2 regions of the Neptuniibacter marinus genome follow, and region 1 is predicted to be linked to the other one. Evidence: predicted binding sites of a transcription regulator. Region 1 holds the regulator's gene; the other holds the start of a gene.
The links. Region 1 encodes FliA, which starts transcription of late flagellar genes. Its sites were predicted from a motif close to CTAAAGTTNNNNNNNNNNCNGCCGATA; they were not measured.

Region 1 (7,805 bases):
CAACTATTGTTGAATTCTGTGCAGCAGGGGCAAGATAACGGTTTAGTTTTGGAGCCGGGTATGGCGGAGCGATTACAAACGTCTTTGTCTGAAACAGCTACACAGCAAGAGATGATGGGGCGTCCTTCAGTGCTATTGGTCGCAGCGCCTGTTCGACCGTTAATGTCCAAGTTTGTTCGTTATGGCGAGCATCAGATCCATGTGCTCTCCTATCAGGAAATTCCTGAAAATAAAAAGGTCACTATCGTTGCAACGGTGGGAGGTGAAGTTAATGGTTAAGTATATTTTAGCTGAGCCTTATTTGGCCGATAAGGAATTGATATGAAAGTAAAACGTTACTTCGCACCAGATATGCGCCAGGCCATGCGTAGGGTCCGGGATGAAATAGGTCCTGATGCCGTCATTGTATCGAACCATCGCGTTGCGGGTGGTGTTGAGGTTGTTGCTGCCCATGAAAATGATTATGAGGCGGCACAACACGAGTTTTCTCGTAAGAAGAAAGTAGAGCAAAAACGGCAAAGCCAAATTGACGTCTTAACTCATGGTCAAAAAGGGGATCTGGCAAGTGAATTGCAAAAGGCCCGAATGCAGATCGCTGAAGCTGAGATGGGGAGTGGTCAAAATTATGACACATCTGGCAAAGTTAACCGGCAGCTTGATAATGATGATGATGAGCTGCGCGCAATCTTAGCCTCACTTAAAGAGAGGCAGAAGAAGAAAGCGGATGCCGCTCACCGAAACTTCATGACAGGTTCGGTGCTTGATGATGCTGATCTTGGTCTTGATCTGCGTGAAGAACTATCAATCCCTCAGCCTGAAGAGGAGAGGGGAGGTAGCTTAATTAGATCAATGCAGAATGAAATTGAGCAGCTCAAAAATCTATTAAGTCAGCAGGCTTTATCAGGATCAAATGTTAATTCTGGTTTTTCAAAACCCCCATTACAGCGAAAGTTGGAAATGTTAGGTGTTAGTGAAAAATTATCAGCCCATCTTTTAGGTTCAATGGAGGTGGGGCTGCCGCCTAATAAAGCATGGAAAAATGCGTTGTCTCGCTTATCGGATTCTATTCCTGTACTAGGCGAGGATTTTATTGAACGTGGTGGTATGGTTGCATTTGTAGGGCCTACAGGTGTAGGTAAAACAACCACTATAGGTAAGCTAGCGGCGCGCTATGTATTGAAATATGGCAGTTCTAGCTTAGCCTTAGTGACAACTGATACCTTCCGTATAGCAGCCCATGAACAGTTGCGTACATTTGGGCGTATCTTGGATGTCCCCGTCAGGGTCGTTGATGCAGCAAATAGCTTAGATGATGTTCTACACTCTCTTAAGAATAAACGCCTCGTGCTGATTGATACGGCGGGATTGAATGCGCAAGAGCCGCATAGCGAGGCGCAGCTGGAAATGCTTGAAAGTGTCACTTTGCGATTAAAAAAACTATTAGTCGTTTCTTGTAGTAGTCAGCGCCGAGTCGTTGAACAAGCTTTTAATGTTTATAAAAACCTTGGGTTGAATGGTTGTGTCTTAAGCAAAATGGATGAGTCAGGTAGTTTGGGCGAGGCGATCTCGCTAATTGTGGAAAAACGCTTACCCGTGACTTATGTCACTGATGGGCAGCGAATACCTGATGATATCGATATTGCTCAAAAACATGAGCTTGTAAGTAGGGCTGTGATTACGGCGCAAAGAGCAATTGAAGCTGAAAAAAATGCGGTCGCGTTAGACTCAGCGTATAAAATGGGTTAGTGGTGAAATAATGATTGATCAACATAAGCCCGTTAAAGTAATTGCTGTGACAGGTGGGAAAGGCGGGGTTGGTAAAACAAATGTCTCTGTGAACTTAGCTATGGCGTTAAGCGACATGGGACATCGTACAGTGCTAATGGATGCCGACTTGGGCTTGGCTAATGTTGATGTGTTGCTTGGTTTGCGCCCGAAAAAAAATATTGCAGATGTTTTAAGTGGTGAGTGTGGGCTAAAAGAGGTCATGCTGGATGTCTGTGAAAATTTAAAAATTGTACCCGCTTGCTCCGGTACGCAGGAGATGACAGCGCTTTCCCCTCATGAGCATGCGGAGCTAATCCATGCTTTTAATGAGGTTTCTGATGATATTGATGCGTTAATCATTGACACCGCGGCAGGTATTTCGGATTCTGTGGTTAGTTTTGTGAAAGCTGCTCAGGAAGTGCTAGTTGTTGTATGTGATGAGCCTACGTCGATTACAGATGCTTACGCTTTAATTAAACTGTTAAATCGGGATTATAAAATGACGCGCTTTCGTGTCCTTGCCAATATGGTAAGAACGGACAATGAAGGTAGAAATATGTTTGGTAAGTTATTAACGGTTACTGATCGGTTTCTTGACGTCACGCTTCAATATGTGGGTTCAATCCCTTATGATGAAAATGTTCGTAAAGCGGTGCAACGCCAAGTCGCTGTTTTAAAAGCTTTTCCAAAGAGCAAAGTATCCTTGGCATATCGTCAATTAGCGAATAAAGTAAATGGGTGGCCAGTTCAAGCTGTGCCCCGAGGTCATTTAGAGTTTTTTGTTGAGCGGCTTGTACAAGGAGCTCGCCCATCGGATTGATAAAGAGGCAGTATGTACAACCAGCTGCAATTACAATCGAGTGATGAGTTAATTCAGCAGTATGCGCCGCTAGTTAAACGTATCGCCCATCACTTACTGGCTCGATTGCCAGCCACAGTGTTGCTCGATGACTTAATTCAAGCGGGTATGATTGGCCTGCTTGAAGCGGCTAAGCGATACGATGCTGCAAAAGGTGCTAGCTTTGAAACTTATGCAGGGATCCGCATTCGTGGCTCTATTATTGATGAGGTGCGCCGAGGAGATTGGACTCCGCGGTCAGTACACCGAAATAGTCGGCGAGTGACTGAGGCAATTCAGCAGATAGAATCGCGGACAGGCCGAGATGCTAGTGATGCTTCAGTAGCAAAAGAGTTGGGGATCTCTGTGGATGAATACCACAATTTGTTAAAAGATACTCTTGATAGTCGTTTGTTTAGCTTTGAAGAGATGATTAATCCTCAGCACGAAGGGCCAGGAGAGACATTTGCTAATGATGATCCCGGGCCAAATCAGCATTTTGAGCGAGAATCGTTTTTAAAAGCACTAAGTGGCGCTATAAGTAATTTGCCGGAACGGGAAAAATTAGTATTAGCGCTCTATTATGATGAAGAGCTTAATTTAAAAGAGATTGGTCAGGTTTTAGGGGTTAGTGAATCTAGGGTAAGCCAGATTCATAGTCAGGCAGCATTAAGATTGCGATCGCGATTAAGTGAATGGCAATAATAAGTTGCTAAGGCTCAACGTAATTGCGGTAATTTAGTGTAGACTCACTGGGTTGTGCAGAGTTAATTGGAGGCTGGTCTTGAATAAAGACATGAAGATTCTTGTAGTGGATGATTTCTCCACAATGAGACGAATTATAAAAAATTTACTACGTGACTTGGGCATGACAAATGTTCTTGAAGCGGATGATGGGCAGACTGCTTTGCCAATTCTGAAACAAGGCGGTATTGATTTCTTAGTGACTGACTGGAATATGCCAGGAATGACAGGGATCGATCTCTTGAAAGAGGTTCGTTCTGATCCTAACTTGGCCGCAATGCCAGTATTAATGGTTACTGCTGAAGCTAAAAAAGAGCAAATCATTGCTGCCGCTCAGGCTGGGGTGAATGGTTATGTTGTTAAACCGTTTACTGCTGCGGTACTTAAAGCAAAGATTGATAAAATCTTTGAGCGCCTGAGTTAAATAATAAAAGGTCAGTTTTAAATGATTTCAGAAACAGGCAATGGCTTAAGTCACTTTGAAATGGAATTGCAGTTGAAGGCGCAGGAACTTGTTTCTGTTCTCAACGAAGGTAAATTACCTGATGCGATGGAGATTATTCGCGAACTTCATGAGTTTCGTCACCAAACGTTTTTTAGTGAAGTAGGGCATTTGACACGTGGACTTCATGAAGCAATTAAATCGTTTTCAAGTGAACTTGGGCGTAGCCTAGAAATTGATGGCACTGCTCAGCCTGATACTGATGCAGCTGATCACTTGAACTATGTTATCGAAGTGACTGAAAAAAATGCCCACGAGACCATGGACCGAGTTGATAAAGCGCTTGTTCTGGTTGATAAATTAGATAAGCAAAGCGAGCGGTTTAAAGACTTATTGTTATTAGTTGGGCAGTTGGAAAAAGAGCATAAATCGCTTAATGGCGTTTACGATAGAACCTGTGCAGTCAAAGAAGAATCAGAACAAACAATCAGCACATTACGTGAAGAATTAACGGATATTGTTGTCTCTCAGAGTTACCAAGATATTACTGGCCAGTTGATTAGACGTGTGATCAATCTCGTCACTAATGTTGAAAGCCATCTTGTTGCATTGATGGGAATGGCGGCACAGGTGGAAAAAATATCGGGCGTCGACATGTCCACAGAGTCTGAAAATGAACAGACTAATAATAAGAATCCTATTCAGGCTGAAGGACCACAAATCAAGAAAGATAGCGCTGATGTAGTCAGTGATCAAGATGAAGTTGATGATTTGTTATCCAGTCTGGGTTTTTAAGAGGAGCGCCATATGAGTTTGGAAGTGGATCAGGAAATTCTTGAAGATTTTCTTGTTGAGGCAGGAGAGATCCTTGAGCAATTATCCGAACAGTTAGTCGATCTGGAACAACGTCCTGACGATAGTGATCTGCTCAATGCTATTTTCCGAGGTTTTCATACAGTTAAAGGCGGTGCTGGTTTTTTGCAATTAGAGCCTATGGTTGATTGCTGCCACAATGCTGAAAATCTGTTTGATATGCTGCGTAATGGCGATATTAAAGTTACCTCGGAACTCATGGATGTAGTGCTCCAAGCTTTAGATAGTGTCAATGTTATGTTTGAAGCTGTGCGCAATGGAGAGGAGCTCGAACCAGCCAATCCACAACTGATCCAAGCGTTGGTCGCCTTTACTAAGGGTGAAGCTCCTAAACCTGCTGCCGCTAAAACTGTCCCAACTCCAGACCCTGTTCCTGCACAGACATCTAGTGCGCCTAATACACAGGATCCTACAATTGATGAATTTGATATGCTGCTGGATGATCTTGGTGACTTGCCCGAGGTCGCTGCGGAAGTTAATGAAGCGCCTGTAGATGATAGCCTTATTACCGATGATGAATTTGATGCCTTGTTGGATGAATTGCATGGTCCAGGTAAAGGACCTGATGCAGCGGTAGCTACTAAAGAGCCGCCAGCTGTTGATGATTCTGCCGATCCAGAGCTAATTACAGACGATGAATTTGAAGCTTTATTAGATGAGCTACAAGCACAAGGTAAAGGCGCTTTTGTGGAAGCGCCTATTGTTGAAACAGTACATGAACCCGTCCCTGCTCCAGCGCCAGCCGCTGTTGTAACACCCGCCCCTGTTGCTGCTGTAGCGCCTACTCCAACGCCAGTGGCTGAGAAGAAAGATAACGCCGTTTCCGCCGTTGTTAAAGCGGATCATCCACAAGCCAAGCCACAGCCAGAAAGTAATGTACGTGTAGATACGCGCTTACTTGATAAAATTATGAATATGGTGGGTGAGCTAGTACTAGTTAGGAATCGGTTGGTCCGTTTAGGTGTTACCCGCGAAGATGAAGAGATGGCAAAAGCTCTCGGCACTTTAGATATGGTAACCGCTGATCTACAAATGTCGGTGATGAAAACGCGAATGCAGCCGGTGAAAAAAGTATTTGGCCGTTTTCCGCGTTTAATTCGAGATTTATCTCGAAATTTAAAGAAAGAGATTCGCCTTGAACTACGGGGTGAAGAGACAGATTTAGATAAAAATTTGGTTGAAGCTTTGGCAGATCCGCTTATTCACTTAGTACGTAATGCGGTTGACCATGGTATCGAAACGCCTGATATTAGGGAGGCTGCGGGTAAAGAGCGTGAAGGTCATGTACTTTTGTCTGCAGAGCAGGAAGGCGATCACATTCTGCTAACAATACAGGATGATGGTGCCGGAATGGATGCAGAAAAGCTACGAGAGCTCGCTATTGAGCGCGGTATGATGGATGCTGAAGCTGCTCGCAGACTGACTGAGCAAGAATGTTTTAACTTGATTTTTGCGGCAGGCTTCTCAACTAAGAAAGAGATTTCTGATGTGTCTGGCCGTGGTGTCGGCATGGATGTAGTTAAAACTAAGATTACCCAGCTGAATGGTACATTGAGTATTGATTCAGTGATCGGTCAAGGTTCACGTATAGCGATTCAGGTTCCTTTAACATTAGCTATTATGCCAACCTTAATGGTTATTTTGGAGGAGCAAGCCTTTGCTCTGCCTCTTGTAAATGTAAATGAAATATTCAATCTAGATTTAACAAAAACAAACGTAGTTGATGGACAGCAAGTAATTATCGTGCGTGATCAAGCGTTACCGCTTTTCCATCTAAAACGTTGGTTGATCGATGGTCTGCACAGTGCAGAGCTTCCTGAGCAAGGACATGTGGTTATTGTAACTGTAGGTACGCAACGAGTGGGTTTTATTGTCGATCAGCTGGTTGGTCAAGAAGAGGTAGTGATAAAACCATTAGGTACTATTCTACATGGCACTCCTGGACTTTCTGGTGCGACAATTACTGGCGATGGGCGGATTGCACTGATTATTGATATTCCCAACTTGCTTAAACATTACGCTTCTTAATAATTTCGATAGGAGCGTGATTTATGCCAGTTAAGGTGCTGATTGTTGATGATTCGGGCTTTTTTAGACATCGTATCAGCGATCTGCTTTCTGGGGATAGCCGGATAGAGGTTGTAGGCACCGCAAAAAATGGTAAAGAGGCTATAGAGCAAGCTAAGAGCTTGCGCCCTAACCTTATTACTATGGATGTTGAAATGCCGCAAATGAATGGTATTGAAGCCGTTCGAATCATAATGCGTGAATGCCCTACAAATATATTGATGCTATCATCATTAACATCTGAGGGGGCTCGAGTAACTATACAAGCGCTTGAAGCTGGAGCACTTGATTACCTTTCTAAGGATATGCGTGCATGGATGGCGCATTCCGATTCTTTAGAAAAGCAACTACGAGACAAGGTTGTAGAGCTAGGGCGCTCTCGGCATGCAGGCTTGCGGAGCCGTTTTTCTGATCCAAGTGCTAGCTCATCTAGAGTGTTTAAGTCCGAGCCGCTATTAGCATCCAAGTCACCTAGATCACCAACCTCCAGTAATCGCTTTTCATCTAATAGTGCTCAATCTGGACTGACAAAAGAGCCCGCGAAGACAGCCTCTCGTCTATCTCAAAGCTCTCATGGTAAAAAGGTCGTGCCTGATTGTAGAGTCGTTGTTATAGGCTCATCTACTGGAGGACCCGCTGCGCTACAGCAAATTTTGACACAGATTCCGGCTAACTTTCCCCATCCTATTTTACTGGTTCAGCATATGCCGAAAGCGTTTACATCAGTGTTTGCTACGCGCTTAGATCAACAGTGTGCTATTGCAGTAAAAGAAGCGGAAGATGGTGATTTGCTGAAGCCGGGTAGAGCGCTGCTTGCACCAGGCGGGTGTCAAATGATTATTGATCCGCGCGGTACTGATAAAATTAAGATCATGCTTGGTGATGATAGACTGACCTATAAGCCAAGTGTGGATGTTACTTATGCGTCTGTAGCAAAGAGCTTTGGTAAAAAAGTGTTAGCAATCATATTAACAGGCATGGGGGCAGATGGTTGTGATGGCGCAAGAATGTTAAAGCAACAGGGGGCAACAATTTGGGCTCAAAACAAAGAGAGTTGCACTATCTATGGAATGC
Region 2 (7,805 bases), 1.5 Mb from region 1:
TCCAGCACAACATCCTCAAGGATTCTTATAACATCATCTTCTATCTCAGCTAAGCGCTGAGTATTTGCTTGAATAAGTGCCCGAACAAGCCCAAAGTAATATTTAGGCGACTGAAAAATTGAATAACGGGCATAACGTACCGCTTGCTGGTATGCCCCTTTAGCTATCTCCCACTCCTCAGTCTGACTAGCAAGTTCAGCTAGCTCCCCTTGCAACGAAGGCACAGTCGGTTGCAGCATCACTGCTTTTCGCATCAACGCGACAGCCAATTCAAGCTCCCCCCTAATCTGATGGGTTCGAGCCAACCATGTATAAGCCTCGACGCAAATATACTGCTGATTCACCACATTATTTAACGATGATAATGCATCTGAATATTCACCTAAATTAAAATAAGCAATCCCTTTCCCAACCTCAGCCCAAGGTAAGGACCGCTTCTCAGTCAACATCAAAAACAGTGCCTTTGCTTGACTAAAACGTCGCATACGAATCAGAGCAATTCCCGTAATACGCTGTAGCACAACATTTAAACCAGGGTAGTGTTTTGCCAGTATTTCAGATTTTTCTATCACCTCATCAAAATGCTCCTCATCCAACAATTGCTCTATTGGTTTAATGGCATCTTTTATTCGTAATAACTTTTCTAAACGTTGACGTATCTTAGCCTGATCAAAAGGTTTAGAAAGGTAGGTATCTGGAGAGTTTTCTAAAGAACCAAAGAGAAGCTCTGCGTCTTTAGGATCAACAATAAGGAAGTACGCACTCGATGATGGGAAAATATATTCAGCATTGGCCTCATGTAACAACTGAAGACCATTTTTTTCGCCTTTCCCCATATCGTAGGCAGCAAAACAGAGGTCATAGGAAAACTCCCTCATTAAACTAAGCGCCATATTCACCGACGAAGCTACCTGAATCTGTCCCACACCTATACGACTCAGGATTTGTCGCAGCGTCCCAAGGTCTTCAAGCTTACTGTCTACAATGAGAGCCGACTTTCCTGAGTAATTAATTTCCATAGGCGTCATAAAGATTACGTATCAGCAAAAGTAGCATATAAATCAGGATATTATCAAAGTTTAAGCGACTCTCTGGACAATAAAAAACCCCGCAGGACTAGTACGGGGTTTTTAAAAGGGTAAGTAACAACTTAATCTTCTAAAAGATTACGTCCTTTACTCGCTGCAATACGCATACGTAGTGCATTCAGTTTAATAAAGCCTGCCGCATCTTTCTGATCGTAAGAGCCTGCATCGTCTTCAAATGTTGCTATACTTTCATCAAAAAGACTGTCATCAGAACGACGACCAACGACCTCAACAGCTCCCTTGTAAAGTTTAACGCGTACATCACCGTTAACGACACGCTGAGAGTAATCAATAAGCTGCTGCATCATTTTACGCTCTTCTGACCACCAGAAGCCGTTATAAATAGTTTTAGCATACTTAGGCATCAATTCATCTTTAAGATGAGCCGCTTCACGATCCAAAGTAATAGACTCAATCGCACGATGCGCTTTCATCATGATGGTACCGCCCGGCGTTTCATAACAGCCGCGAGATTTCATGCCAACAAAACGGTTTTCAACAATATCTAAACGCCCAACACCATTCTCGCCACCTACTTTGTTCAGGTATTCAAGAACCGTAGCTGGACTCATTGCCTCACCGTTAATGGCAACAATATCACCTTTCTCATAGGTCAACTCAAGGTAAGTCGCCTGATCTGGAGCATTCTCAGGAGATACAGACCAACGCCACATCTCTTCTTCAGCTTCAGCCCAAGGGTCTTCTAAGATACCACCTTCATAAGAGATATGAAGAAGGTTAGCATCCATAGAGTAAGGGGACTTTTTCTTGCTTTTCGCGTAATCAACTTCAATATTGTGCGTTTCACAATAATTCATCAAAGATTCACGGGAATTCAAATCCCATTCACGCCAAGGGGCAATCACATGAACGCCAGGTTTAAGCGCATAAGCACCTAACTCAAAACGAACCTGATCGTTACCTTTACCTGTAGCACCATGAGAGATAGCATCTGCACCCGTTTCATTCGCAATTTCAATCAAACGTTTTGCGATTAACGGACGTGCTATAGACGTACCTAATAAGTACTCGCCCTCATAAATCGTATTAGCACGGAACATAGGGAATACAAAATCACGTACAAACTCTTCACGCAGATCTTCAATATAGATCTCTTTAACACCTAGCGCTTCGGCTTTAGCACGTGCAGGCTCAACCTCTTCACCCTGACCTAAATCAGCAGTAAAGGTAACAACTTCTGCGTTGTACTCATCTTGTAACCAACGAACAATTACGGACGTGTCTAATCCACCGGAATAGGCCAGAACGACCTTTTTGATCTCGGACATTCTCAAGCTCCAACTTGCGAACAGTTTCAGCCGAGAAGTCGACTGAAAGGGATGATTCAAATTTAGCGCGCTAGTATAGCAGAAACTATGCTGGTAACGAAACGGCTCGAAAGCAACAACTACAACTCAAACCAATAGAATCACAACAAACAGGCCGCTTTAATCTCGCTCTAAACGAATTGTCACACGACGATTTCGATCACGATTCGCCTTAGTGTTATTTTCAACAACGGGATAACGCTCACCATGATAACGGGTCGTAATCGCATTCGGATCCAAACCTAAACTAATAAGATAAGCGGTCACCTCTTCCGCTCGACGTTTAGACATATCACGATTCATTAAACGGCGCCCCATACTATCTGAGTGCCCATCAACATAAATCGCTTTTACGCTATCATCATTTTTCACATAAAGTGCAATCATATCCAAACGTTCGCGCGAAGCGTCGGACAACCGCCACTGAGAAGAAGGAAACAAAATAGCAGTACGCGCAACTTGGCGGTAATTAACAGGGAGCAGCCCTTCGGTACACCCTACATAATCAGAATAAGCAGATTGAAAATTTACAGCAGATACAGAGACACGGAGCGACTCCTCTGTGCCATACCACTGATTAGAAGTAAACGTAGGCATCATTCCCTTATAAAGCGCTGCTAACATATTTTTTGCATGCACTGGCTTGACATTCAGATAGCCGGTGCCCTCTTCAGCCTTCAGAGAGCCAATAAAACGAGGGGCAATTCCAGGCTGCCAAGGTGATGCTTCTGCAACGAGCTTCGCCCCATCTTCAAAATGTACATTTTCAGTAGGCTTGAGGATAAAGCGCACCGATTCACCGGCCTCATGTTCAAATACAGCACTACCAAACGAGGGAATAAGCTGACTTAGACGACAACTGAATTTTGAAGCTTCAAGGTCCCATTTCGCATCATCAATCGAGCTGCGAAATGTGATAGCCTGCACAGAATAAGCAGACAAAAAAATGATCAATGGAATAATTAAACGAACAAACACAGAATAAACCGCCTAGGAAATTCAATAAACACAACAACACCTACTTCTTTTCGGCCAAAACATCATTATCTTGAGGAGGTAATTGGAGTGACTTCAATTACACTGTTAGAATAACCTCTGATTAAACGGAAACCTCGCCAAGTAAGGGCAGCACTTGAATAACCTTCATGATACAAAACATCCCATGGCAAACCGCTTCCGCGGATTTTTACCTGTTGTTATAGACGTCGAGACAGCAGGTTTTAATGCCCGCACTGATGCGCTACTAGAAATTGCCGCAGTAACACTCACAATGGATGAAAATGGCTTTTTAATTATAGACCAAAGCTTTGAAGCTCAAGTTGATCCCTTTGAAGGCGCTAACATTGAGCAATCTGCACTTGATTTCACAGGCATAGATCCTTTTGATCCAAATCGGGAAGCCGTTCCCGAACGCGAAGCACTTGAAGAAATATTCAAAGCCGTTCGCAAATCGATCAAAGTTCATGACTGTAAACGTGCCGTATTAGTCGGCCATAATGCTTCTTTTGATCAAGGCTTTGTCAATGCCGCGTCTAATCGTGCCGATATCAAACGCAATCCATTCCATCCATTCTCTACATTCGACACAGCCACACTAGGCGGACTAGCCTTTGGCCAGACAGTATTAGCTAGAGCTTGCCAAGTTGCGGGGATAGATTTCGATGGAAAACAAGCCCATTCTGCACTCTATGACACAACCAAAACTGCCGAGCTTTTTTGCATTATTGTCAACCGCTGGAAAGAGCTAGGCGGATGGGACATGGTCGATAACTATGATGATTACGAATAACCACCATCACGTATAAATCCCCCCCTTTTACTATCAAACACAAAAAAACCCGCAATAGCGGGTTTTTTTATAAAAGCGCTAAAATTACAGCTTATCGCCTTCTTCGGAAAGATAAGAAGCAACACCTTCAGGAGATGCAACCATACCTTTATCACCTTGATTCCAGCCCGCTGGACAAACTTCACCATGCTCCTGGTGGAACGCAAGCGCATCAACCATACGTAGCATTTCATCAACGTTACGGCCAAGTGGCAGGTCGTTCACTACTTGATGACGAACTAAACCATCTTCATCAATCAAGAAAGAACCACGGAAAGCCATACCACCAGCAGATTCAACATCATAGTCCTTGCAGATACTATGCGTCATATCAGCAACCAATGTGTAGTTAACAGGCCCAATACCGCCTTCGTTAACCGGCGTATTACGCCAAGCATTATGTGAGAAATGAGAATCAATAGAAACACCGATCACTTCTACATTACGCTTTTTAAACTCTTCGATACGGTGATCGAAAGCCAATAGCTCAGAAGGACAAACAAAAGTAAAATCAAGCGGATAGAAGAAAACAACCGCTTTTTTGCCTTTGATAGCTTCAGACAGTGTATAAGAATCAACAATCTCACCGTTACCTAGTACAGCTGCTGTGGTGAAATCAGGTGCCTGCTTACCTACAAGTACGCCCATTGTAATAAATCTCCATTAAATGATATCTAGCGTTAGGGATAATATGATAGAAAAGATGCCCTTAAAATCAAGCGCATCCTTCTTCAAAATTTATTCTGCATCCGTTGCTTCTGAATTTGCTGCCGATTCTTTGATTAAGGTTTCAAGCTCACCGCTTTCTGCCATCTCACAAATAATATCGCAACCACCAATTAACTCACCTTTAATCCACAACTGTGGGAAGGTTGGCCAATTAGCATACTTTGGCAACTCTGCACGAATCTCTTGGTTTTCCAAAATATTGACAAAGGCAAAACGTTCGCCACAAGCCATTACTGCTTCAGAAGCACGAGATGAAAAGCCACACTGAGGGAAACGAGGCGTCCCTTTCATGTAAAGCAGAATATCATTACTCTCAAGCTGTTCTTTAATGGTATCTATTACACTCATTCGTACACCTATATTCTTTACTAATTCTGAAAACATTTCTCACGGATATTGTGGCGAACAATATACCATATATCCGACCATCTTACTCTGATAATGTACATTTGCATTTCTTAATTAGGTCGATAAATAATTTCTATCATTATCAACTACCGAAGTCCCCTCTCTAAAAAATTACTGACTTTATTGATACAAAATCTTGCCAAAGCGATCAAAGCTGCCTATTATTCGTCCTTTAGATTGGCAGCCTTGGCTGCCTTTTTGCGTTGTAGGGAAATATAAACATGGCTGTAGAATCTATCATGACTACCTACAACCGGTTGTCCGTAGCGTTCGAGCGCGGAGAAGGCAGCTGGTTGTTTGATATAAACGGTAATAAATACCTAGATGCATTAAGCGGTATCGCTGTATGTGGCTTAGGCCATGCACACCCAGCTGTTACACATGCCATATCAGAACAAGCAGGCAAACTTCTTCATACATCAAATTTATATACCATTCCCAATCAGCAGCAATTGGCAGAACGCCTAACCCAAATTTCGGGTATGGAAAATGTTTTTTTCGGCAACTCTGGTGCCGAAGCCAACGAAGCTGCGATAAAAATTGCTCGCCGCTACGGCCACACAGTTCGAAACATTGACAACCCTGCCATTATCGTTATGGAAAACGCATTCCACGGCCGCACCATGGCTACATTAAGTGCTACAGGTAATCGCTCAGCCCAAGCGGGTTTCGAGCCTCTCGTTAGTGGTTTTGTACGCGCCCCTTACGATGATATTGACGCCATCAAAACCATTGCAACAAACAATCCAAATATCGTTGCGGTTCTAGTAGAGCCGATCCAGGGCGAATCAGGTATTCATATACCTGCAGATGATTACCTCAACCAAATTCGTACCATCTGCGACGAAAATAACTGGCTAATGATGCTCGACGAAGTACAAAGCGGTAATGGCCGTTCGGGTAAATATTTCGCCTATCAACACAATAATATTCTGCCGGATGTTGTCACAACAGCCAAAGGCTTAGGCAATGGCGTACCTATTGGCGCTTGTTTAGCGCGCGGTGTAGCCGCTACTATTCTCTCTCCTGGTACTCATGGCTCAACCTATGGTGGTAACCCGCTTGCATGTGCCGCTGCACTTGCTGTCGTGAACACTATTATGAATGAGAATTTATGTGACCGCGCAGAAAAATTAGGCAATAAAATTGCTGAGGGTTTCCGCAGCGAAATCGGTACAGCCGAGTACGTTAAAGAGATCCGCAACAAAGGCATGCTTATCGCGATAGAACTCACCGACGGTGGTAGCGAACTGGCAGTCTTAGCAAAAGTGAAAGGAATTCTATTGAATATTACTGGCGGCGGGAAAGTCGTAAGGATGCTCCCTCCTCTAACAATGACCGACAGCGAAGCTGAACTTTTGGTCAACACGCTTTCACAAATTATTAGGATTTATGCGGCTGATGAACGCAGCTCAAATGATCTCCCAGAAGCACCCAATGGCGACCGCAGAGTATAATGACTATTAGACACTTTTTAACACTAAATGACCTAAGCTCAACTGAACTAGGCCGCCTGATCCGACGCGCAAGCGAACTCAAGGCAATTAGGAATCGCGGCGAAGTCTATGAGCCACTAAAAAGCAAAGTAATGTCGATGATCTTCGAAAAGTCATCGACTCGTACCCGTGTTTCTTTTGAAGCAGGTATGGCGCAATTTGGTGGCCACGCAATGTTTTTATCCCCGCGGGATACACAGTTAGGCCGCGGCGAACCAATTAGCGATAGTGCCAAAGTTATATCTAGCATGGTTGATGTGGTCATGATTAGAACATTTAGCCACCAGCTGGTTGAAGACTTTGCCGCCAACTCATCTGTACCGGTTATTAACGCACTGACCGATGAATACCACCCCTGCCAACTGCTTGCAGATATGCAAACTTACTTTGAACATCGCGGTGAGATTCAAGGAAAAACCGTGACTTGGATCGGTGATGGCAACAACATGTGCCACTCCTATATTAATGCGGCAAAACAATTCGATTTCAAACTTAATATTGCCTGCCCAGAAGGGTTTGATCCAAATATGGAGCTGGTTGAGGAAAATAAAGAACGTGTATTTATTACACGCTCTCCTCAAGAAGCAGTTACAGGCAGCGACCTGATCGTCACCGACGTATGGGCCTCCATGGGTCAAGAAGAGGAACAAAAGGAACGAGAAAAGAAATTTTCTGGTTTTCAAGTTTCTCCAGCACTGATGGACCATGCGAATAAAGATGCTTTATTTATGCACTGCCTTCCAGCTCACCGCGGCGAAGAAATTAGTATCGATATGATGGATGATCCTCGTTCGGTCGTATTCGATGAAGCTGAGAATAGACTGCATGCGCAAAAAGCATTATTAGAGTTTCTACTTGTCAAATAAAGCAAGGTAACCACAGTAATTTTCTGGGTTACCTGCTCTTCTTGCTCCAACGTACTATACTG

Region 2: ACOQOE_RS13965 (flagellar protein MotY) is a predicted target of FliA. The motif match lies at 3,443-3,469, and genes of this name have one in related genera.

The regions. Positions count from the first base shown of each region.
Region 1 is NZ_OZ245004.1:697,723-705,527, forward strand. Features, by position in the region: gene flhA (flagellar biosynthesis protein FlhA) at 1-279, shown strand, start outside; gene flhF (flagellar biosynthesis protein FlhF) at 322-1,746, shown strand; gene ACOQOE_RS03260 (MinD/ParA family protein) at 1,760-2,587, shown strand; gene ACOQOE_RS03265 (RNA polymerase sigma factor FliA) at 2,600-3,310, shown strand; gene ACOQOE_RS03270 (chemotaxis response regulator CheY) at 3,402-3,773, shown strand; gene ACOQOE_RS03275 (protein phosphatase CheZ) at 3,795-4,586, shown strand; gene ACOQOE_RS03280 (chemotaxis protein CheA) at 4,599-6,692, shown strand; gene ACOQOE_RS03285 (protein-glutamate methylesterase/protein-glutamine glutaminase) at 6,716-7,805, shown strand, end outside.
Region 2 is NZ_OZ245004.1:2,973,544-2,981,348, forward strand. Features, by position in the region: gene ACOQOE_RS13955 (tetratricopeptide repeat protein) at 1-1,028, opposite strand, end outside; gene ACOQOE_RS13960 (argininosuccinate synthase) at 1,151-2,377, opposite strand; gene ACOQOE_RS13965 (flagellar protein MotY) at 2,537-3,394, opposite strand; gene rnt (ribonuclease T) at 3,579-4,205, shown strand; gene ACOQOE_RS13975 (peroxiredoxin) at 4,290-4,892, opposite strand; gene grxD (Grx4 family monothiol glutaredoxin) at 4,983-5,321, opposite strand; gene ACOQOE_RS13985 (aspartate aminotransferase family protein) at 5,603-6,838, shown strand; gene argF (ornithine carbamoyltransferase) at 6,838-7,743, shown strand.